DNA from 3 places in the Ureibacillus endophyticus genome. Region 3 is predicted to be linked to each of the others. Evidence: riboswitches for the same ligand, from Rfam matches in the RefSeq annotation. Region 3 holds a riboswitch; each other region holds the start of a gene.
The links. Region 3 has a riboswitch for S-adenosylmethionine ahead of NKR20_RS01410 (O-acetylhomoserine aminocarboxypropyltransferase/cysteine synthase family protein). Riboswitches for the same ligand answer to the same signal wherever they lie in the genome.
Positions count from the first base shown of each region.

Region 1 (8,442 bases), 2.4 Mb from region 3:
ATTGGAGGTAATACACCAAATGCATCAGCAGTTAAAAATACGATCGTTTTTGGATGACCTGCAACTGATGGTGTTACAATGTTTTCGATATAATCGATTGGGTAAGCAACACGCGTATTTTCAGTTAATGAACCATCATCATAATCTGGAATACGAGTTTCTGGATCTACTACAACGTTTTCTAAAACAGAACCGAAACGAATTGCATTGTAGATTTCAGGTTCTTTTTCAGGTGAAAGGTTAATTGTTTTTGCATAACATCCACCTTCAATATTGAATACACCGTTATCTGACCATCCGTGTTCATCGTCACCGATTAATTTACGGTTTTTGTCTGCAGATAATGTTGTTTTACCTGTTCCTGATAAACCGAAGAATAGTGCAACATCGCCAGCTTCGCCAACGTTTGCTGAACAGTGCATTGAGAAAATATTGCGTTCAGGTAGTAAATAGTTCATGATAGTGAAGATAGATTTTTTCATCTCACCAGCATATTCAGTACCACCGATTAGGATTATTTTCTTTTCTAATGATACAATAATAAATGTTTCAGAAGCTGTACCATCTACAGCTGGGTCTGCTTTAAATGTTGGTGCTGCAACAATAGTAAATTCTGCAACATGAGAAGCAAGTTCTTCTTCTGTTGGACGGATGAATAATTGATGACAGAAAAGATTGTGCCAAGCATATTCGTTCACTACTTGAATTGAAAGTTGTGAATCCTTATCAGCGCCAGCAAATCCTTTGAATACATAAAGCTCATCTTTTTCTTTTAAGTAATTTACAACTTTAAGATATAGGTTATCGAACACTTCAGCAGAAATCGCGCGGTTTACACTGCCCCAATCGATTTTGTCTTTTGTGCTCTCTTCTTCTACGAAATATTTATCTTTCGGAGAACGTCCTGTATATTTACCTGTTTCAGCAACGATTGCACCGTCAACAGTTAGAGCTGCTTCTCCACGTGATGTAGCTTTTTCCACTAATTGTGGTACTGATAGTTGAACTTTAATATTCTCGCCGTTTAATAATTCCTTCAGTTCATTCGCAATTTCTACTGAATTCATCGATTAAATACCATCCTTTTTTCAGAATTCCCACTGCATGGGATGTTTGTTTAATTTCAAAAATAGTATAACACATTGAATTAAATAATCTATACTATTCATAAATTATTTTTTAATTTTTAAACTTTTAAAGAAATCAACATTTATAAATTGACATTGGATGTCGATTTCCGTAATATGTTGATTTGAACGGATACTCTTATCCCGAGCTGGTGGAGGGTCAAGGCCCTATGAAGCCCGGCAACCTGCATTTATTATATATAATAAATGCGATGGTGCCAACCTGATGCAAGGGAAAATCCCTTGAACGATAAGAGTGAAAGGTACTGTATTTACAATTCCTTTTACTCATGGGTTTTATGTGAGTAAAAGGAATTTTTTTTTGAAAAGAGTACAAAATGAAAATAATGTAACAATTATTATTCGCCTTTCGATATCCTCGTGTTAATAAGCAGTAACGGCTTGGAGTCCAACCTTCATGTGCGGACTTAACATGGGTAATGAGTACCGTATCAAATCGAGAACTAATCTCGTATAGATTTTAGGAGGAAACCAAATGACAAACCGTCGACTGTTTACATCAGAAAGTGTAACAGAAGGGCATCCGGATAAAATATGTGACCAAATTTCCGATGCAATATTAGATGCAATTTTAACAGAAGATCCAAATGCACGTGTAGCATGTGAAACAACTGTTTCAACTGGTTTAGTACTTGTAGCAGGTGAAATTACAACTTCTACTTATGTGGATATTCAATCAGTTGTTCGAGATACAGTAGCCAAAATTGGTTACACTCGCGGTAAATATGGCTTTGATGCTGAAAATTTATCAGTACTAACTGCAATCGGTGAACAATCCCCAGATATTGCTCAAGGTGTTGACCAAGCGCTTGAAGCACGTGAAGGATATATGAGCGATGAAGATATTGAAGCAATTGGTGCAGGTGACCAAGGCTTAATGTTTGGATTTGCATGTAACGAAACACCTGAACTAATGCCACTACCAATTAGTTTGGCTCATAAATTATCCCGTAAACTAGCCGAAGTACGTAAATCTAAGGAAATTCCATATTTACGTCCCGATGGAAAAACACAAGTGACAGTTGAATACGATGAAAACAATCATCCAGTTCGCATCGATACAATAGTTATATCCACTCAACACAATGAAGATGTAACATTAGAACAAATTCAAGAAGATTTAAAAGAGAAAGTAATTCGTGAAGTTGTTCCGAGTGAATTAATTGACGATAATACAAAATATTTCATTAATCCAACTGGCCGATTTGTAATCGGTGGACCAAAAGGTGATGCTGGATTAACTGGTCGTAAAATTATTGTTGATACTTACGGTGGTTATGCACGTCATGGCGGCGGTGCATTCTCAGGAAAAGATCCAACAAAAGTTGACCGTTCTGCAGCCTATGCTGCACGTTATGTTGCGAAAAATATTGTAGCTGCTGGTCTTGCTGATCGAGCAGAAGTGCAATTAGCATATGCGATTGGTGTAGCACGTCCAGTGTCAATTTCAATCGATACATTTGGAACTGGAAAAGTAGCTGAGAGTCAATTAGTAGAATGGGTAAGTGAATTATTTGATTTACGTCCTGCAGGCATTATTAAAATGCTTGATTTACGTCGCCCAATTTACAAGCAAACAGCTGCTTACGGTCATTTCGGTCGTACAGATTTAGATGTTCCTTGGGAAAATACAGATATTGCTGAGAAATTAAAAGAAAAAGCTGGATTATAATATGTTAAAAAGCAGGTGAGTTTTTTCACCTGCTTTTACATTCTTACTATATAATATGTTTACTTTTGAAGCGATTTATAATATTGACCTTTTTCAACATATTCACGAATAATGCGGTCCATATCTTCACGATCTTCTGGCGTGATTTCGCGTACAACTTTTGCAGGTCTTCCCATTGCTAAAGAATTCGGTGGAATCTTTTTACCTGGGGGAACTAAACTACCAGCCCCAATAAAAGCTCCTTCACCAATTTCTGCACCGTCTAGAATGATGGAACCCATCCCAATTAATGCGCGTTTTCTTATTACGCAACTATGTAATGTTACTTGATGTCCAACAGTCACTTCATCTTCAATAATTAATGGATTATTTGGACTTTGATGAAGACAACTCAAATCTTGAATACTAACACGTTTACCTATGTACGTTGGTGCAACATCACCACGGATGACAGAATTAAACCAGATAGATGTTTCTTCACCGATTGTCACATCGCCGGTAATTGTGACATAATCAGCTATAAATACAGATGGGTCTATTTTAGGATTTTTATCTTTAAAAGGGTAAATCATCGTAAATCTCCTCGTTTCTAAGTATGATATATATGCTTATCGTAACAAAATAAAATAATAAAGAAAATATAAAAGGTATGTATGCCCAAAAGTATGCTATTTGGGTTGGAGGCGAAGTTATGTGGAAATGGGAAACAGATGAACATGCTAAAGCAGTTGTGGTCATAATACATAGTGCTTTTGAACATCATCGTTGGTATGCCTGGTTAATTGAAAAATTACGCACTGATGGGTATCACATTGTGATGGGGGATTTACCCGGTCATGGTGAAGAATCAAAATTTTTAAGAGTGCATGACGAAGCGATTAACGAGTACATCACCTACATCAAACTGTTAATGCAAAATGCTCTTTCCTATGAGCTTCCGGTATTTGTAATAGGTCATGGTTTCGGAGGTTTACTTGCAATTGAATTTTTAAAGAAAAAAACAGTAGAGTGTGCAGGGCTTATTTTATCCTCTCCATGGCTTCATTTACGAAAAACATCAAATTTAATTACCAACGCTTTAACAAGTGGTATTGGTACCCTTGCACCAAATAAAAAAATCTCATTAGAGTTTGACAAGAAAATGTTAACTCGAAATTTAGATGGGTATACGGAAATGATTGATGATGTTCCATATCATTCTAAAGTTACAGGAGGATGGTATAAGGACGTTCAACAATTAATGAAAAATATAACAACAGAACAAGAGAATAAATTAACTTTGCCTATTTTATTATTAACTGCCCAACAAGACAAAATTACTGATCCATCTATTTCAAAAAAGTGGTTATTCTCTCAAAACACGTCTGAATTACAATATAAAGAATGGCCATACAACTACCATAATCTTTTTCATGATAACGAAAGAGAGGAAGTTTTTCTGTATACGAAGGACTTCATGAATAATGTTTTAAGGTCTCTAGGTTATATTGTAAAATAGTATCTTAAAAAAACTCAGTGAATGAACTGAGTTTTTTTTGTTTTTTTTTAGAAAAATATTGTATTAATGGAATTGATGTAATATATTGAATTTTATAACAATAGTATACATCAAGGGGGAGAAGTGTTATGGAGAATATTGTTAATGCACTAAATAATTTCTTTTGGGGTCCCTGGTTTATCTATGGGATTCTACTAGTTGGGGTATTTTTCTCAGTGATTACTAGATTCTTACAAGTGCGTTACATCAAAGAAATGTTCGTTTTAATGTTCAAAGGGGAAAAATCCGAGAAAGGTATTTCTTCATTCCAGGCTATGAGTATTGCGTTATCTGGTCGAGTTGGGACTGGTAATATTGCAGGTACAGCAACTGCCATTGGATTTGGAGGACCTGGTGCAGTATTTTGGATGTGGGCAATCGCCTTTATTGGGGCAGCTACAGCTTACGTTGAATCAACTTTAGCTCAGATTTACAAAGAGGAAAAAGAAACAGAATATCGCGGTGGTCCTGCTTTTTACATAGAAAAAGGTATGGGTCAAAAATGGTTTGCGGTTATATTTGCAATTGCAGCATTACTTGCAATGTTAATATTAATGCCTGGTGTTCAATCAAATGCGATTGCTGGTGCAGTAAATAATGCATTTGGAATTGAACCATGGATCACTGGTGCTATTATTGCCGTTTTATTAGGTATCATCATTATCGGTGGGGTAAAATCTATTGCAAATGCAGCACAGGTAATCGTACCATTTATGGCTGTAGCATATATTTTAATGGCAATTTTAATTATCATTTTAAATATTTCAGAAGTACCAAGTGTAATTGGACTAATTTTCTCAAGTGCATTTGGGGCTCAAGAAATCTTTGGTGGTATTATTGGTTCTGCTATCGCTTGGGGTGTTAAACGAGGAATTTACTCAAACGAAGCAGGGCAAGGGACAGGTGCTCACCCAGCTGCTGCTGCTGAAGTATCTCACCCTGTAAAACAAGGTTTAGTTCAAGCGGCTTCTGTATATATTGATACTTTACTAGTTTGTTCAGCTACGGCGTTTATGATTCTATTTACAGGTATGTATAATGTACATGATGAAAAGGCTGCTGAAGATAATACATTTATCCATGTGGGTGAATTCAAAGCATCTGAACTTTCTGGAGAGGAACAAATCACGTTTGCGAAAAGTATTGAAGCAGGGGCTTCTTATACACAATATGCAGTAGATTCTGCATTACCAGGATTTGGTGCTCCATTTGTTGCGATTGCATTATTCTTCTTTGCATTCACAACAATAATGGCTTATTACTATATAGCCGAAACCAACGTAGCATATCTATTCTCTGGAAGTGCTGAAAAAATAGGGATTTGGGTAGCGAAAATCGTTATCATCGTAACAGCATTCTATGGAACAGTACGTACATCAACGCTTGCTTGGGCAATGGGTGACGTAGGATTAGGTTTGATGGTTTGGATAAACGTTATCGCAATTCTAATTATAATGAAACCTGCAATTGTTGCGCTTAAAGACTATGAATCTCAAAGAAGAGAAGGTAAAGAGCCGATTTTTGATCCTATTAAATTAGGAATTAAAGGTGCAGAATTCTGGGAAAAGAGAAATAAACAATAATATTAAATATGGCCAATCCAATAAATTGGATTGGCTTTAACTGTAAAAAAATGCCATCTCATTTATTAGTAGTGAGATGGCATTGTCTTTTTCTAATTATTTTTCTTTCACTTTTTCAATCGCAATAACAAAAGGTGGGTCATTTTTTTGATTTAAAAATTGATATTGCAGTACATGGAAATACTTTTGAGGTAAGGTACTTACATAGTTTATGACTTCATCTCTTTCCGTTTTTCCACCTTCATGACCATGGTAAATCACTAGTACCACGATTCCTTCAACCTTTAACAACGCAAGTATACTTTCTATTGCTTGAATTGTAGTATTTGGTTTTGTAATGATTGCATGGTCACTGCCAGGTAAATAACCTAAATTAAAGATAGCCGCAGCTACTGGAGTTGAGATGTATTTTGAGATATTTTCATGTCCATCTAAAATAACAGTCGCACGGTGACCTAAATTAGCCTCGGTTAAGCGATTCGTAGTTGCTTCAACTGCTTGTTGTTGTACATCGAAGGCAAATACTTGTCCTTGATCACCAACAAGATTGGCTAGAAAGAGTGTATCATGACCGTTTCCTGCTGTTGCATCAATCACTGTATCTCCGTTAGTAACGGATGATATTAGTAAATGTTGTGCATATTGTAATACTCGTTGAAGTTTCATTATTTAGGCACTTCCGCTTTGTATTTTTTTCCTTGCCAACTACCTCGGCGCTCAAGTTCTGCATCAATTCCATTTAAAACTTCCCATTTATTAACACTCCACATTGGCCCAATCATTAAATCAATTGGTCCATCCCCAGTAATGCGGTGAACAATCATTTCTGGAGGAATTACTTCTAGTTGATCCGCTACAAGATTTATATATTGATCTTTCTCTAAAAATTCAAGCATCCCTTTTTCATACTGTTTAACAAGGGGAGTTCCTTTTAATAGATGAAGTAGATGAATTTTAATACCTTGTACATCTAATTTCGCTACTTCACGAGCTGTTTCCATCATCATATCGTAGTCTTCAAGAGGTAGACCATTAATAATGTGCGTACAAACTCGAATGTTATGTTTACGAAGTTTTTCAACACCTTCTACATATGTAGCGTAATCATGAGCGCGGTTTATAAGGTTCGCTGTTTTTTCATGAACCGTTTGAAGTCCAAGTTCTACCCAAAGATAAGTTCTAGAATTCAAGTCCGCTAAATATTCTACTACATCGTCAGGTAAGCAATCGGGACGTGTAGCAATACTTAATCCCATAACCCCTTCACATGCAAGGGCAGCTTCAAATTTTTCCTTTAACACTTCAAGTGGTGCGTGGGTATTTGTGTACGCTTGGAAATAAGCCATTGTTAAGCCATTTTTCCATTTATGTTGCATTTTTTCTTTAATCTTCTCAAATTGAACTGGAATTGGGTCAACACGATCTCCTGCAAAGTCACCACTACCAGCCGCACTACAAAATGTACATCCACCGAAAGCAACTGTACCATCACGGTTTGGGCAATCAAAACCTGCATCTAGTGCTACTTTAAAAACCTTTTGACCAAACTCATCACGTAAATATCGATTCCATGTATAGTAACGTTTCCCATCAGAAGGGAAAGGAAATTGTTGATTAGACATTTTTGTTTCACTCCTCTAAATGATTTTAACACGGGATTTTGTATTATGCATTTTTATATGTATGGACAATTCTACTATATTGTTTTTCTTGAATTACTTCGAAAAACAGAATAATATATTTCTTTGTTGCATCAAGATGATGGAGGAATTGAGTATGCCAAGAAATGTCTGGCTATTAGTGATTGGAACGTTAATTAATATTACAGGAAGTTCATTAATTTGGCCTTTAAATACAATTTACATGCACGAGCATTTAGGCCAATCATTATCTATAGCTGGGCTTGTCCTAATGATTAATGCAGGGGCAACCATGCTAGGTAACTTGGTTGGTGGCTATTTATTTGACAAATTTGGTGGGTATAAATCTATCATGTTTGGAATCTTTATTACCATTTTTTCGTTAGTGGGAATCACGTTTTGGCATGGTTGGCCACATTACGTATGGTTCTTAACGATAATGGGGTTTGGTAGTGGTGTTGTCACTCCCGTTATGTTCGCATTTGTTGGTTCTGTGTGGCCAGAAGGTGGTAGGAAAGGTTTTAATGCTATTTATCTTGCTCAAAACTTAGGAGTAGCAGTTGGTCCTGCAGTTGGAGGCGTGATTGCTGATAAAAGTTTTGATTATTTATTTGTTTCAAACCTTGGTTTGTATATCATTTTTTTCATTTTAGCGACTGTTTCGTATCGTAATATGATTTCAAATGTCGAAAAATCTAAAGTGAAAGATAGTGCAGTTAATAATACAGCTAACCGGGCAAGTTTTTATTCATTATTAATTATTAGTGGGGGCTTTTTATTAACATGGGTAGCCTATTCTCAATGGCCATCCACCTTATCTACACACATCCAGCAGCAAGGTATCGGCTTAAAAGAATATAGT
Region 1 is NZ_JAMYWW010000001.1:2,631,500-2,639,941, reverse strand. It holds gene pckA (phosphoenolpyruvate carboxykinase (ATP)) at 1-1,067, opposite strand, end outside; SAM riboswitch class I at 1,264-1,384, shown strand; gene metK (methionine adenosyltransferase) at 1,624-2,820, shown strand; gene NKR20_RS12870 (gamma carbonic anhydrase) at 2,880-3,392, opposite strand; gene NKR20_RS12865 (alpha/beta hydrolase) at 3,512-4,318, shown strand; gene NKR20_RS12860 (alanine/glycine:cation symporter family protein) at 4,447-5,940, shown strand; gene mnmM (tRNA 5-(aminomethyl)-2-thiouridylate-methyltransferase MnmM) at 6,037-6,606, opposite strand; gene mnmL (tRNA modification radical SAM protein MnmL/YtqA) at 6,606-7,562, opposite strand; gene NKR20_RS12845 (MDR family MFS transporter) at 7,582-8,442, shown strand, end outside.
Region 1: linked by a shared signal. The riboswitch ahead of metK (methionine adenosyltransferase) and the one ahead of NKR20_RS01410 (O-acetylhomoserine aminocarboxypropyltransferase/cysteine synthase family protein) in region 3 are both predicted to bind S-adenosylmethionine.

Region 2 (8,442 bases), 1.5 Mb from region 3:
AGAATCAGTTAATCAATAAAAAATGGAATAGGGCAAACATTGTACGTCACCAAAATTTAAAAAATCAAAACCCATGAAATTACTTGTTTTTACGGTATAATGAGTGCTAGAGGTGATACAATGTTTGTCAGTGAAAAACAAATCGAAATTCGTTATGCTGAAACAGACCAAATGGGTGTTGTCTATCATGCGAATTATTTAGTATGGATGGAAATTGGACGCACAAAACTAATTTCTGATCTAGGTTATAATTATGCGGGATTAGAAGAGCAAGGGTATCTTGCACCTGTATTAGATGTATCAGTCCAGTATAAAAAAGCTATGCGTTATGGGCAAGTTGCAACGGTGCGTACATGGATTGAGAGCCATTCCAAACTGCGTACAACATATGGTTATGAAATCCTTCATGAAGACGGCTCTGTAGCAGCAACAGGAACAACTTTACATACTTTAGTGAATAAGGATACTTTTCGACCAACACCATTAAGTAAAATAGATCCTGAGTGGGATGCTAAATACTTACAAATTGCTCGTACACAAAACTAATTCACCAACTCAGGCTAGCTTAGCTAGTCTGTTTTATTTTGTTAATATATATTGTATTGCGCTCAGCCCCTAGATGTTACTTCCAAGAGATAAGCAGTGCGATTACCGTTTTTGAAACTACCAACAATGAACGTATCTTGTTATAATGACGTTTGTGAATAAATTTGAAGGAAAGTGAGGTGTGTTCATGGTACAAAAAATCGCTCTTGAATCTGTAAAATGTTTTATTGTCTTAACGAATACGGCAAGACAAGCTTTGAAAGAACATTTTCAAGATGAACACGCCTTTTTCAAATTACAAAATCCTTTTGATGTTTATATCGAAAAACAATCCATCGAGCAAACCTCCATCTCCTTAACTTTATATTTCGATAACAAACGAAACACCAATCTAAATAAAAAGTTTGGTGGTCGTGTTGTTATTATGGATTGTATTTTTGACTTAAAAAATGGCTTAGTGGCAAAAAGTTTCCGAACTCGGGGGGCCAATACACCCGTTGTCACCAATCGCCGTGAACGAATGCGAATTCATTTAGTCCCATCGCGTATTAACGGACATACATACCCAGAAAAATTCATTACCACCATTGCACAGCTTCCAGTCGCTCAGGAACGTTTTGACTATGTGAACAAACGAATTTCCAGTTGGGAAGGTTATTTAAAAGTTTTATATAAAAACGCAAGCATTGATGATATTGATGCAACATTTACTTCTAGCTATTTTAATGATGACTATTCAAAAGTAACCCTTCGTTGTAATGGAATTGATGACAAAGAGTGGAAACAGTTAAAAGGTTTAAGTGCTTATGTGAAAGGCTATCCGCGAGAAATTGGGGAAGTTACTAAAATAAATCGACAAGACCGTACTGTCGAGATTGAATTGAATGCAAAATTATCGAGATTATTCCGAAATAACGAGTTTGACTTTACTTCAGAATATATTACGTTTAGCAATGCTTCCACAAAATCTCAGTTGAACCGTTTATTAAAAGGCTTTGACCGTCTCAAAGAAGGTTTAGCAGCCAATGTCAATTTAGAAAACATCTTATTTGAAGATCAACCAACGATAGCTGAACGAAAAAAAGATGTTGAACTAGATTTTTATAATAATCTAAATGAATATCAGCGTGCTGCAGTAACTGGTGCAATCAGCGCGGAAGATTTATATGTTATCCAAGGTCCACCAGGTACAGGAAAGACGACAGTAATCTCTGAAATCTGTTACCAAAATGCAAAAGCCGGTTTAAAAACGCTAATTGCTTCTCAATCAAACTTAGCGGTTGATAATGCATTAGGTAGACTTTTATCCAATAAAGACATTCGAATTTTACGTTATGGCCGTACAGAAAGCATTGAAGAAGAAGGAAAAAAGTTTATAGAAGAAAATGTGGCAGATTATTGGAAAGAACAAACCTATGACGCCATTACAAATGAAATCAAACAGCATCAAACAAAGGAAGAGCAACTTCAACAGGAAATCTATTTTGCGACAAAAGAAATTGAAGCTTTAAAAGAAAATGAGCAACAATTACAACAGGAAATTTTAAAAAAACAACAAGCAAAAGAGCAATTAGAAAAAACTATTGCTGAAATTGCAGAGCTAAAAAAACAAATTATTCCACTTAAAAAAGAGCGTGAAAAAACAGAGGAAACCCTTGAAAAACTTCGTACTTCCAAAGAAAAAATCGACGCTAAAATCGAAGAACTAACGAAACTAGTTCGTCCATCTAAGGTAATTAACGAGGATATTCTAAAAGCCCAGGAAAAATTATCTCGATCAAAGCAACTCATTCGTTATGTAGAAGTTGAAACACAATTACAAAAGCTCGAAAACGAAATTACGAACGTAAATCACCAATTAGAACAAATCAACGCCAAAACAAATGAGATTTCAAGCACAATAGAAAAAGTTAAATCCTTTAAAAAGATTTACGATATTGAAGAATTTATTGTGCAGCAAGAAATTCGAAGAGGCTACGTGCTAAGTCAATTATTCTCTGACATGGAAAAGTTACATGGCCAAATTGAACAGTTCAAACCGTTAAAAGATATTTCAGCTAGGCTTGAAAAGGCAATTGAATATAGTCATAAAACTCTTGGCATTCAAATTCAAGCTTCAAATTTGCCACCAAACCAACATTATTCACTACAAGAAGTAAATGAATTTTTAACGGAATTAAGTAAAGCCTTTGCTCAAAAAAAGATCAATGCTTTTAATGGTACCCGTTCAATTGAAGCGCTTTATTCAAGAAAAATGTACCTAGCTCAACTCTCTCAACGTTATAAAGCCTTAATTAATGAATCTGTTCTTGTGTTTACGAAAATTAAAGAAGAAGTGATTGAACAGATTCTGATGCAAACAGGTGTTGAGCAATCTACCATCGATGGTTTAAATATTAAAAAAGCAAATTTACAACTAAACGCTTCCCAATTAAAAGAACAGCTTGACTCCATCAAACTTAATGTGGGTGATGTCTCCGTTGTGCCATCGATTGAAGAGCTTCAATCTGTATGTCATTTACTTCAAACTGAAATAGCAGAATTAGAAGAAACAAAATCAAAACAAACGGACATTGAATCACAACTACAAAATAAACAAGAAGAGCAAAAACGTGTTGATTCAGAAATATTGAATGGGGAATCTGTTTTAAAAGACATGATAAATCAGTTAAAAGATTTGAATTTTAAAGGCATTCAGCTTGAAAAGGATGTACAACAACTAGAACAAATTACAAAACAAAATCCAGAGTCTGAACTAGAAAAAATAAAGGAAAAGATTGTAGCAATAGAAGAACAAATTGAAAAGTTAAATTTGAAAATTGAAATGCTGCCAATCACTCAAGAGCTTCAAGTGGAGTGGAAAGGCTTGTTAGACGAAGCAACAGAACACGATTTAGACGAGATCCGAAAACTTTATGTTAAGCACGCCAATGTTATCGGAACTACGTGTGTGGCATCAGCAAACAAAGAGTTTATGGACAACTATCCTATTTTTGACGTGGTTATTATCGATGAGGTATCCAAAGCAACACCACCTGAATTATTACTTCCGATGTTAAAAGGAAAGAAGATTGTTTTAGTAGGAGACCATCACCAACTACCACCATTAATTGGGGATGATACATTCGAGGAAACATTAGAAACTGTAATAAAAGAAAGTAATACGTTTGAAGAAAAACGTGAGCTGGAAAAATTACTGGAAGAATCCTTATTCGAACGTCTTTATAAAAACTTACCGTCATCAAATAAAAAAATGCTCGCGATTCAATATCGCATGCATGAAAATATTATGAAAACGATCGCGCCGTTTTATGAACATGAAGGAGACTCGTTGAAATGTGGTCTTCCTGATTCTGATGCAGCACGTGACCATAAATTAGAAAGTAACCTAATCAAACGAAGTGACCATCTATTATGGATTGATTTACCGAATGAGCCTAACTATTTTGAAGAGCGGATGAAGGAAGGCTCAAGTTTATTAAATCAAGAAGAGCTAAAAACAATCCGCGCCATGTTAGTGGATCTAAATCACTCTACAGAAGTTGCCAAAAAACAAGGGCTAATTCCGGAAGATGAACGTAAATCAGTGGGGGTTATTAGTTTCTATGCGGAGCAGGTAAAACGCATTAATCGAATGATTGAGCACGAACTACATTTACCGCATTTACACATCCGTACAGGTTCTGTCGATAAATTCCAAGGTATGGAAATGGATGTTATTTTAGTGAGTATGGTTCGTAACAACGACAATAAAAACGGGGAAATCGGCTTTGCTAAAGACTACCGTCGCCTCAATGTTGCCTTATCGCGTGCGCGGGAGCTGCTAGTTCTGGTAGGTAGTGTTGATATGTTTACAAAACGACCGAAGAAAGAGCAAACACGCAACATGTATAGTAACTTACTATCTGTTGTCAAATCTCAAGACGGCTACCGCAATGTTAAGGAACTAACTTCTTAGTTTTGAAAGGACGAAATGATGGAACTCCAAGCACTCCAACAAAAACTATCCGAACAATTTCATAAAACAAACATTTTGGAAACGGCTATTTGGTGTGTTCCCGTTCATACGGTTAACATTGCATACAAACCAATTGTCCGAACAAAAATGGATATTTTGATGAAAATGCTTTTAATTTCATTGCAAAAAGCAAAGTTCAAAAAAGCCGAACAGTTAAGTGAAATATTATTGGTAGAAGAATTATTTATTCAAGATTTATTGTCCAAGATGCACAAAACTGGATTAATAACAAAGGAAGATCATTTTCAATTAACGGAAAAAGGGTTAAAACAATTGACTAGTGGTGTGTTTGAAGAAGACCAAGAAATTACATCAAAAGAAACGTTGTATAGCCCAACGCATCAAACTTTCCTACAAGGTGAAATTGAAGCAGTTCTCGACTTTGAGGATTTTCCGGAAGATATGTACCGATATCACGTACAAGTGGAGGAGCTTCAAGTTGATAACGATAAGCTCGTAGAAGAATTGCGATTTCTTCAAATGGATGAAGATGAGGAAGAAGAATCAAACTTGGTTATCACTTCTATTGAATCTTTTGAAGATATTCAAGTTAATGATGTGCCATGTATCGAATTTATTCTTTTTGATGAAGAGAAAGAGCAATTCACATCCCGCGTTTGGAATACTCTAACAAATAATTGGGATCCGACTTTGCAACATCAAATTGAAGATAAAGAAAAATCTGCCTGGAAAGAGAGATTCCTATCAAAAAAGTAAAATAGAATATTGCAAATATTTCATCATCATGTTAGTATTACATTAATTTCATCTATCTTATCAAGAGAAGCAGAGGGAAATGGCCCAATGAAGCTTCAGCAACCTCTAACATCGGTTAGAAAGGTGCTAATTCCAGCAAGACAATATTGTCTTGGGAGATAAGAGTGCGGCATATAAATTATTCCCTCTCATTCTCATGCTGGAATGAGGGGTTTTTATTTTGAGATGAAAAGAATTGGGGGAACGTTTAATGCCTATTAATATACCGAAAAATTTACCGGCAGGCGAAAAATTAAGACAAGAGAAAATTTTCGTCATGGAAGAAGACCGTGCCAAAACACAACAAATCCGACCATTAAATATTTTAGTGTTAAATTTAATGCCAGAAAAAGAGAAAACTGAACTTCAACTTTTACGATTATTAGGTAATACACCACTACAAACGAATGTAACGTTTTTAAACACTGCAACTTACGCATCTAAAAACGTGTCAAAGTCGCATTTAGACACTTTTTATAATACATTTGATGAAATTAAACACCGTCGTTTTGATGGAATGATTATTACTGGTGCACCTGTCGAACGAATGGAGTTTGAAGCAGTTAACTACTGGGAAGAAGTAACAACGATTATGGATTGGGCAAAAGTGAATGTTACCTCGTGTATGTATATCTGTTGGGGTGCTCAAGCGGCACTTTATCATCATTTTAATATTGGTAAATTTGAATTGCCGAAAAAATGTTCGGGCATCTACTCACATGTGATTACAGATTTAACTGTGGACTTAGTGCGCGGATTTAGCGATGAATATGTAGCTCCACACTCACGTCACACGTCTGTATCCCTTGATGAAGTACGCGAACATCCAGATTTACGCTTACTAAGCTATTCAGAAGAAGCGGGTCCGTTTATTATTCAATCAAAGGATACTAAACATATTATGATTACAGGTCACCTAGAATATGACGCAACAACATTGGCTGATGAATACGAACGAGATGTGGCGAAAGGTGAACCAGTAGACATGCCGGTGAACTACTTCCCGAATAATGACCCAAGCCAAACGCCGAAAAATACATGGCGCGCGCATTCGCACTTACTGTTCTACAATTGGTTAAACTATTACGTATACCAAGAAACACCATATGAATGGCATTTCGTAGACGACAGCATCGAATTCCATATTTAATGGTACCCTTTAAATTCTGAATTTTTATAAAATTCTAAGCTAGGCATTTGTGAGCTGCTCAGATGCTTAGCTTTTTAAAATTGAAAAATTCGTCCAGTAGGCGGATGGATTCGTCTGCATAAAGTGCGGATTCGTCCAGATAGAATAAGATTTCGTCCACATAACGTGCAGATTTGTCCAGATAGAATAAGATTTCATCCACATAATGTGCAGACTCGTCCAGATAGAACGAGTTTTCGTCCACTTAACAATTAAGTTCCTTATCAATTGAAGTAGCATGGAATTCACAGTATATACAAAAAACGCTTGGAGAGTTAATCTTCCAAGCGTTTTACTTTTTATAAAATAAACATCGCAACTATCGTCGTGACAACTAGACCAATGACGACCGGGATGAAGTTTCGACGTGCTAACTCAAATGGACTGACATTACAAATCGCTGCAGCTGGAATTAATGCCCAAGGAACTAATGTACCTCCACCAACCCAGATTGCCGCTATTTGCCCAAGTGCCGTTAGTGTAGCAGTACCTTCACCAAGCGCTGTTCCGAATAAATTCGCAATGGAACCGGCTAATGTAATCCCAGAGAAGCCTGAGCCGTCTAAACCAGTAATCGCACCAACACTCGTTAATGTAACCGCTGCAATTTCAGCTGTTAACGGTACAATTGCTGCTAAAGCAATACCTAAGTCGTTTACAATTCCTTGTGAAGCAGCTGGTAAATATTCACCAATAATTTTCGTGAAACCAGAATCCCCTAAATAGAAAAATGCTGCAATTGGAATAACTGGACCAAACACTTTAAATCCAAATTGGAATCCTTCTATTAAATAGCTCGTTGTTTTCTCAAGGCCGTCATTTTTATGTGCAAAGACTGCTAATAATAGTAGGATAAAGACTGTAGTTCCTCCGACAAGTGCTGTTGCATCGCCGCCTGTTAAATCAAACATAGACATCGCCACAACGTCAATAATAAAGGCAACTGGAATTAAGATCGCAAAAAACTTACGTTGTCCTAATGTGAGTAAATTTTCATTAACGTCTTCAACAACTTTTTCACCAAAAGTACCGACCATTTCCATTTTTCCACGTTTCATGTCACGGCGTAAGAATATGAATGCCACAATTGTTGTTACAACACCCATCACAATAACTAGTGGAACACTGGCAGAAATTACATCAGCAACTGGAATTCCTGCAGCATCCGCCGTTAGTTTTGGAGCACCTTGGATAATAAAGTCCCCAGATAATGCGATCCCATGACCAAATAAGTTCATCGCCATGGCAACCCCAAGTGCCGGAAGCCCCGCTCGAATGGCAACCGGTAATAACACTGCCCCTAATAACGCCACAGCTGGAGAAGGCCAGAAGAACCAAGAGATGACCATCATTAAAATACCAATTGTCCAGTAGGCAAGAGTAGGGTTTTTAATGATTTTCGTAAACGGTGAAACCATGACTTCATTGATACCCGTTTTCAATAACACCCGGCTCATCGCAACAATAATGGAAATAATCAAAATTGTCGACAATAGTTCGGTAATGGCGTATATAAAGCTATTAAAGACGCCACTGATGGAAGCCGTGAGATCGCCTGTTGCCACAATCGCTAGCATGAAGATCCCAATGATACAAATTAACGTTGTATCACGACGTTTCACCATAAATCCGATGATTAACACAATAAACACAACATAAATCCAATGCAGCGCCGACAAATCCACACCTAATGCACCCATACTTTTTCTCCCTCATTTCTTTTACGCATAGAATATGAGGCATATGTCTAATGGGTGTGTGCTCAGGGTATTTTGATGGATATATTTTTTTAACTGAAAATAAAAAAGCGAGTTTTGATTTATTTCTCAAGACACGCTTAATTATTATTCGAGCTCTAATGGTAAAAATGCATATTCTCCATCCTTATAAATTTCACCTTTTCGCACTGAAATTGGTTGTTTAAAAATGGGGC
Region 2 is NZ_JAMYWW010000001.1:1,779,958-1,788,399, reverse strand. It holds gene NKR20_RS08650 (YhjD family protein) at 1-19, shown strand, start outside; gene NKR20_RS08645 (acyl-CoA thioesterase) at 121-546, shown strand; gene NKR20_RS08640 (AAA domain-containing protein) at 734-4,504, shown strand; gene NKR20_RS08635 (hypothetical protein) at 4,523-5,281, shown strand; SAM riboswitch class I at 5,336-5,446, shown strand; gene metA (homoserine O-acetyltransferase MetA) at 5,532-6,470, shown strand; gene NKR20_RS08625 (hypothetical protein) at 6,809-8,209, opposite strand; gene NKR20_RS08620 (Dph6-related ATP pyrophosphatase) at 8,354-8,442, opposite strand, start outside.
Region 2: linked by a shared signal. The riboswitch ahead of metA (homoserine O-acetyltransferase MetA) and the one ahead of NKR20_RS01410 (O-acetylhomoserine aminocarboxypropyltransferase/cysteine synthase family protein) in region 3 are both predicted to bind S-adenosylmethionine.

Region 3 (8,442 bases):
ATTTAATAAGTTTAATAAGGACATGCTAAGTTTGCATGTCCTTATCCTATCAACTTGAGGGTTCAATTTCCTCATTTATAGCATTATGTGCTTTTCTACTACCTAATGTTAAAACAATAATCCCACCTAATAACATCGCTACGCCTACCCATGATGTAGGACTTAAATATTCCCCGACTAGAAAGACTCCGAGAAGTGCAGCTGTTAGTGGTTCAGCTAAGGATAATGTAACCGCAGATGAAGAGCTAATTTTCTCTAAACCACCTAAAAATAATATATAAGCTACACTAGTTGCTGCTAAACCCATAAATACGATTGGAAATAGGTTTTGCTTGTCCATTGCCCAAGACACTCCATCACCAGAGAAAGGTAATAACATAATAGAGCAAATAGAGAAAGTCATTGCTACTGCTGGTAATGTTTCTTCATTTTCCGTTAACTGCTTACTACAATTCGTATAAAGCGCAAACATAAACCCTGCACATAAAGCGAGAAGAACTCCTATCGGATGCACTGTAGCTTCTCCACGGTTAACAAAGAGCAATATACAACCAACGATAGCGAGAATAGTTGCAATTCCCCAAACTCTATTTGGTTTGCTCTTCCAAATAGCCCACTCAATGATTCCCGAGAAAACTGGAGAGCTTCCAATTGTAACAACTGTACCAACAGCGACTCCAGTAAATCGTACAGATGTAAAAAATAAAGATTGGAATAAAGCAATAGTTAATGCAGCGAGAATTGTCCATTTCCACGACCATTTGCGAAAATTAATTTTACGCATGAACAATGCTGCTATCAGGAGTACCCCTCCCCCAATAAGTGAACGTACCCCCGCTACGGCAATCGGTGATATCCCTTCTTTCAGGAACGTTTGTGTTGTACCTACCGTTCCCCAGAGAATCGCAGCAAGTAACACAAATATATATGGCAATAAATTCAAATGAGAACATCCCCTTAAATTCATAGTTTACTCTATATTGCAATACTACCATTTTTTAGAGGTATATCAAAATAGGTTACGTAGAATGTTATAATAGAGAAAATCAACGGAAATGAGTTTGATAGGAGAGCTTAAACATGTACAAAACTGTAGCTGAAACTGCAAAAGATATTTCAATGCCGGAAGATCAAGTACTCCGCTATATTTATGCTGGACGAATTAAAGCGGTTTACGATGGTGAGCAGTATTTGATCAATAGCTCGCAATTTGATACTTATCATGAGCAATTGGCACGCATAAAGGAAGAGATCGAAATTTGGCGAAACACTCCAATCCCAGAAGACATTGATGTAAAAGATGAGGATTAAAATTCCGCTCATATTCAGCTAAAGCGTATATAAAAAACCATCCTGAGGCGTCAAGTTGATAAACCGAACGCAACAAGATGGTTTTTTTATATTGTCACGACAAAGCCCGCACGTTTGCCGATAATTTCTGCATAATCTTCTACCATTACACTTGCAGTAGGGTACATACCTGCACCTGGTCCTACTAAAGTTAAAGTCCCGATATAATTTGTCTCCATTGTCACTGCATTAAACACATCATCAATTGGGTACAATGGATGTTCTTTATCCACTACCATTGGTCCAACTTTCGCAATGATTTTCCCATCCGATAGACGTTCAACTTCTGCTACGTGACGATAACGTAATCCTTGTTCTGTCGCTTCTTTTACTTGTTCAGAAGTAATTCCATCTATACCAACGACTTCAACATCAGCCCAATCTGGTTGTTCTCCAAAAGCTAAGGCTGATAAAATCATTAATTTTTTGAACGCGTCTTGCCCTGATACATCATTATATGGGTCAGCTTCTGCATAACCTAAGTTTTGTGCTTCACGAAGCGCTTCATCAAAAGACCAACCTTCTGCACGCATTTTTGTTAAAATATAATTTGACGTACCATTTAAGATACCTTGAATTCTAGTAACATCGTTAACTAGTAAAATGTTTTTCATTGTTTTAATAACAGGAACACCGCCAGCAGTTGTTGCCTCATAACCAACGAATACACCATTTTGCTTTGCTAACTCCTGCAACTCTAACCCGCGCTTTGCAAACATCACTTTATTTGCTGTAACTACATGACACTTATGTTCTACAGCCTTTTTTAAATAAGAATAGGCAGGTTCTTCATTTACGATTGCTTCAAATACTACTTGAATTCCTTTGACTGATAGAACATCATCTATACTATCTGTTAGCAAGTGTGCTGTACCAGGTACACGTTCTCTCGTTGTATCACGAACTAAAATCTTTGCTACTTCTAATTCAATACCTAGTTTATCTCGAAGCTCCTCTCTTTTTTCATTTAATATATGATATATCCCTTGCCCTACTGTGCCAAAACCTAAGATGGCCGCCTTTATTGTTGCCATTCCTATACTCGCCTCCATCTTTACTATACGTCCTTCTATTTCATATGCTCGTTAGATAAACCTATTTTACAAATATAAAAACAAATAATTCGAAAAATTTAACTTAAGAGAATTTTATCTTATATTCAGACGGAACTCAAGGAAATTCTTCTCATGATGGACAATTGTTTTTTTAAGAAGGTCAGAAAAATTCCAATTTACTTTTAATGCATAATATATTTATTCATTAAACTTTACATTAAATAATGTTCTTATAATGCCCAATTACAACCACTATTTAAGAAAATAAAAAACTGCCTAAAATGCACATTCAGGCAGTAAAAGAGATGTTATAAAGGGAAATGTTTAATTAAGATACTTTTCTAATAAGGCTCGCTTTATACTTATTTATTATTTCTTTCATAATATTTTCTTCTTCCATCGTAAAACGTGGTACACCATATGTTCTGTAAACTAACTGGAACTGACCGAATTCTAGCTCCCAATCCTTCGCAGGTTCATCAATATGACTCTTTCCATACTCTTCGTATGCATCTTTCACTTCTTTCACAATATACCCATTTTGAGCGAAAGAATGTACTTGTTCAGAAAATGCGTTATGACCATATATTTTATTCCACACCGTCGCAACATCCGCTAATAGATGTTGTAAAGCATCAGCATTAATAAAAATATGTTGTTCGTTTAATTCAAAAATAAAATAAGCTGCGATATTTTGTGCACTATAGATATTTCCCATTTTACAACACTCCTTCATCTCTCTAGGGGTGTAGCAGTTGTTGGGGGACAACCGCTACAGTTTTCTAATTTCATATATATTCAAAAGCTAGGGGATGCTTTGAACGCGATTTTCAATTATTTACCTATATTATAAGACCGATAACCTTAATTGTCAATAAAACAAATGAATTTACTAGGTTTTAAAATAAAAAGTAAGTAGCCTAATGAACGGCCTTTAGTTTGGTTGGCGAAAACCAGCCTATTCACGAAATGATGTGAATCAGACAAGCTTCACCAAGCGAACTAAATTACTTTTTATGCATTTGTTTGGTAACACCTTCAACAGCTACAGCTAAAGCTTGTTCTAAATCAGCAATGATATCTTCAACGGCTTCTAAACCAATTGATAAGCGAATGAGCTCTTCAGATACACCTGCAATTTTTAATTCTTCAGCAGATAATTGTTGGTGAGTTGTTGAAGCTGGATGAATGATTAATGATTTTGCATCTCCAACGTTTGCTACGCGAGAGAATAATTGAACATTATCAATCACTTTGCTTCCTGCTTCTCGTCCACCTTTAATGCCAAATGTAAGCATAGAACCAAAGCCATTTTTTAAGTACTTTTTCGCTAATGCATGCGATGGGAAGTTTTCTTTCCCTGGATAGTTTACATATTCCACAGATGGGTGGTTTTCTAAAAACTCTACAACTTTCTCTGCATTCTCACCGTGTCTTGTATAACGCAAATGAAGCGTCTCTAAACCTTGTAAGAAGTTAAATGCAGCATCTGCACTTAATGTTGGTCCAAAGTCACGTAGTAATTGAACACGCAATTTTGTAGCAAATGCAGCTGCAGCAGTGTCAATTCCATAACGTAAACCATGATAAGACTCGTCCGGCTCTGTAAATCCTGGGAAGCGACCTTGTGTCCAATCGAACTTACCAGCATCAACGACAATGCCACCGATCGTTGTTCCATGTCCACCAATCCATTTTGTTGCAGAGTGAACGACAACATCTGCACCAAATTCGATTGGGTTTGATCCGTATGGGGATGGGAATGTATTATCGATAATTAGCGGAAGTCCATGCGCATGAGCAATTTCCGCAACTCTTTCAATATCTAAAACATTTAAACTTGGATTACCAATTGTTTCAGCATAGATTGCTTTTGTATTTTCAGTAATTGCCGCTTCAAAGTTTTCTGGGTTTGATTCATCAACAAATATTGTTGTAATTCCGTAGCGTGGCAGTGTATTTGCAAACAGGTTATATGTTCCACCGTATAATGAACCAGCAGCTACAATTTCATCCCCTACCCCTGCAATGTTTAAAATGGAGAACGCTATGGCAGCCATCCCTGAAGATACAGCTACTGCTGCAGTTCCACCTTCTAATTTGGCAACACGTTGCTCAAAAACATCGACTGTTGGGTTCATAATTCGGGAATAGATATTACCTGGTGTTTCTAATGCGAACAGTTGACGAGCATGCTCTGTATTTTGAAACGCATAAGCAGTCGTGCGATAAATTGGTACAGCAATTGCACCTGTTACTGGATCTGGTTTTTGTCCACCGTGCAATAGAATTGTTTCTGGACGTTGTTGTGACATGTAATCTTCCTCCTAGTTTTTATTCGATGGATGATCGCATTTAATAAGGAGGACTTTATTTAGGGAAAAACAAAAAGCCCTCTTATATAAGAAGAGGGCTGCTAGTTGCATTTTTCCTCCCCTTATCTGTCAGATCAATCAAAATCTGTAGGAATTAGCACCTTAGTAAACACTTTATGTATTCACTGGTTGCCGGGCATCATAGGGCCTATTCCCTCCGCCACTCTGGATAAAGGTATTTGATTCATGTTCCATCGTTGTACTTACTATAAAGCATAGTAATCAACTCTGTCAACTATTAATTTTAAATTTTTTGAAACTTCTTTCATTTCCTCAGAGTATAATAGAAATAACATCTATTGGAAAGGAGTTTTTCAGAATGCTAGTTACTTTGTTTTCCGTTCTTATAGTTGGTTATTTAATCGGATGCATTCATGGTTCTAACTTCGCTAAATTATTATCCGGTGTAAATTTGAAAGAAGTTGGTCATGGAAATGCCGGAGCATCAAATGCAGTATTATCTCTCGGATGGAAATATGGTGTACTTGTTGGAATAATTGATATTGGTAAAGGGATCGTCGCAATCATTCTTGGTCAATTTTTACTTTTAAATTATACAACCTTTACCACAGAGCAAATTTCAATACTTCTTTATTCCATCGGAGCCGCTGTTATTTTAGGACATAATTTCCCCGTCCATATGAATTTCCGCGGTGGAAAAGGTACTGCATCTTTAATCGGCATATTCATTACACTTAACTGGCAGATGGGGTTAATTGCAGTATTGCTTCTTATTGTCATTTCCCTTATATCAAATTATTTAATTATCGGTGTATTTGCCCTTTATTTGATATTTGCTATAACTGCTATCATACAAGAACCAACAATCTGGCCATTTTTCATAACATTATCTTTATTCATTATAGCAATCATCTTACATGTTGAAAATCTAAACCGAATGCGTTTAGGAACAGAACCAAAAATTACGTCTGCTTTTAACAAAAAACCATAAATTAACAAAAATGCCGTAAATTTAACTTCAAATTAACTTTACGGCTTTTCACCTCTCCTTCCTCCTCGGTAAAACACATTTTGAAATTACCCTCAATCCCCTATTTTGTATTACATTTCAAAATAGTCTAATATAGCTTTATAGGGAATATTTCTCTAAATTATTCTATTTACTACATTACATACAAAGGGGAGTTTTAGTATGTCAGTTAAAGAGGTATTACGTAGTCATTCATCTGTTCGAAAATACACTGGAGAACAAATTCCGAAAGAAACGGTTATTGATCTAATCGAAACTGCACAAATGGCAGCAAGTTCCCATTTTGTTCAAGCCTATAGTGTTATTTGGGTAACTGATGAAGAAAAGAAACAAAAACTAGGTGAACTATCTAAGAATGAATTTCAGTTTAAAACAGCAGGTGCTTCATTTTTATTTTGTGTAGACTTTAAACGTCTTCAAATGGCGGGGCAAAAACATGGAGTTGAGATTGTAGCAGACAGTGCTGAAAATGTACTTGTTGGGGTTGCAGATGTAGCAATTTTTGCTCAAAACTTCGTAATCGCTGCAGAAGCAGAAGGTTATGGTATTTGTTATATCGGGGGTGCACGTAACAACCCTGCTGAAATTAGTGAATTATTCAATTTACCAGATTACGTTTTCCCACTCTTTGCTATGACAATTGGAAAACCTACAAAACGCAACGAAACAAAACCAAGATTACCTGTAGGAGCAATCCTTCATGAAAATAGTTACGATACAGAAAAATACAATGAACTGTTAGATGAATACGATTCCATTATGGAGAACTACTATGCAAGTCGCAGTTCAAACCAAAAGATGTCTAATTGGACAAAACAGATGGCGGATTATTTAATTGAGCAAAAACGTCCTTACATGAAAGAGTTTTTAGCATCAAAAGGATTTAATTGGAAATAAATAAGAATTTATAGGGAGAACTTACCTGTTTATATAGTTAAATGGTAGGTTCTCTTTTACATAAATACGGTAATATAGTAATCTAATAATTCCCCGATAACTTTGATAAACTACTAGTATTATTTGTAAGTTTAAAGGGGTGTTATAGATGTATCAAAATAGACAGGTCGCATTGTCTTTAGAGAGACAACAGAATAAAAAAATACGACATTATTATCGTGTTTTAGCAGACATTAATTTAGAACTTGCAAAACTTCACAAAAATATAGAATTGAAAATTAATAAAGAAGCCTATAAACACATTACTGATTTTGTAAATCAATATATTTCTTATACAACGGTTTGGAATATTAAATTTATCTACAATTTGGAAAGCCCTGAAGTGGCATTGATGCAAATTTTCCATTTAGAATATATTTTTAAACACGAACTAGAAAGTCGCTTTGTACATGAGCGACAGATATTACAAAAGAAAAAGGATCTGTTTGATAAATTAAAACCTTACACAAAAGAACATGTCCAGTTAAGAAAACAACGATTGATAGATTATCTCAATGAAAAAGAGAAAAACCTGACAAGATAATGCCCGGTTTTTCTCTTTTTTTAGTTAGATACAACACCTTCGATTTCCATCTCTTTTACAGGGAGGAATAATTCTTTCGTATTGTAGTATATTACTACAACCTTGTCACCTTCTTGTAAATAAATTGAAAGTGGTGTATTTTGAGAACTTACTATAAAGTTTTGCCCAGTGTTCAATAAGAACGAAACAACTGTATAATCCCCTACACGTTCTTTATAAACACGTACAACCTCACCTGAAATTGTAGCTTCTTCAGCACTTGAAGTTCCATCCACAGATCCCCCACCTCTTCTTAGCGCTGTCTTATACTGTTTCAACGCTTCGTTCGGTGTTACACCATATGCGGAAATTTCAGGATTTGCAGCTGATACAATAAAGTAGTTTTGTAAAAAACCGTTTGAGTCTAATACTGGTGCTAGCCAACTTGCTTCGCCATAGAAGTTATAAAGAATCGGCATTTCACCTTGCCATTCCTTTTCAATAAACTTTTTCTCAATAATATCTAAAGCACCTTGAGAATCCATATATGATTCTTCCAAGTTACCTGTATAATACGTTGCTTCACCTGTTCTTGCATGAGTTAAAGAATAGCCAAGCATTGAATCTACGCCCTCTTTTGGACTCGTGAAATCAGTGAAGTAGTACATTTCCCCATTCTCATTAAAGATAGGACTAACATTTGCTTCTGTTCCTTCATCTGAAGGTAACTTCACGTCCTTTTTACCAAACATACTATTCCAGAAGCCATGAACATATTTACCAAAATAGCTATTTTGTAAACTTACCGCTTCTGGTGAAACCGCACCATCAATAAACTCTGGTACTTCATCTATTGTTAAATTCTCTGAATCACCAGTTGCCGCATCCACCATAACGATTCCCTTCACATCAAAACCATTTCGAGCAGAAATGAAATTACCATAAGAGCGGATATAGTACGGTTTTCCATCGTCATCGATTTCAAGCTGTGGTTCTCCGTAGAAAATTAACGTTGGGTTTTGCAAACGAATATGTCGCTCTAAATTTTTATTTAAAAATGCTGAAGGTACATAAGTCATTTCATATTGAACAAACTTTGGATTGTCTGTTGAATCAGTAGCGCTCATTGTAAAATAGCCTGGTGTTGTTTTTCCTGTGAACCATTTAAAGAATCCGGAAAACTCAACTGGTGCAATATAAACAAATTCACCA
Region 3 is NZ_JAMYWW010000001.1:274,040-282,481, reverse strand. It holds gene NKR20_RS01430 (DMT family transporter) at 50-943, opposite strand; gene NKR20_RS01425 (MerR family transcriptional regulator) at 1,081-1,311, shown strand; gene NKR20_RS01420 (homoserine dehydrogenase) at 1,398-2,384, opposite strand; gene NKR20_RS01415 (hypothetical protein) at 2,734-3,123, opposite strand; gene NKR20_RS01410 (O-acetylhomoserine aminocarboxypropyltransferase/cysteine synthase family protein) at 3,413-4,720, opposite strand; SAM riboswitch class I at 4,840-4,956, opposite strand; gene NKR20_RS01405 (glycerol-3-phosphate acyltransferase) at 5,100-5,732, shown strand; gene nfsA (oxygen-insensitive NADPH nitroreductase) at 5,934-6,668, shown strand; gene NKR20_RS01395 (hypothetical protein) at 6,817-7,251, shown strand; gene NKR20_RS01390 (hypothetical protein) at 7,272-8,442, opposite strand, start outside.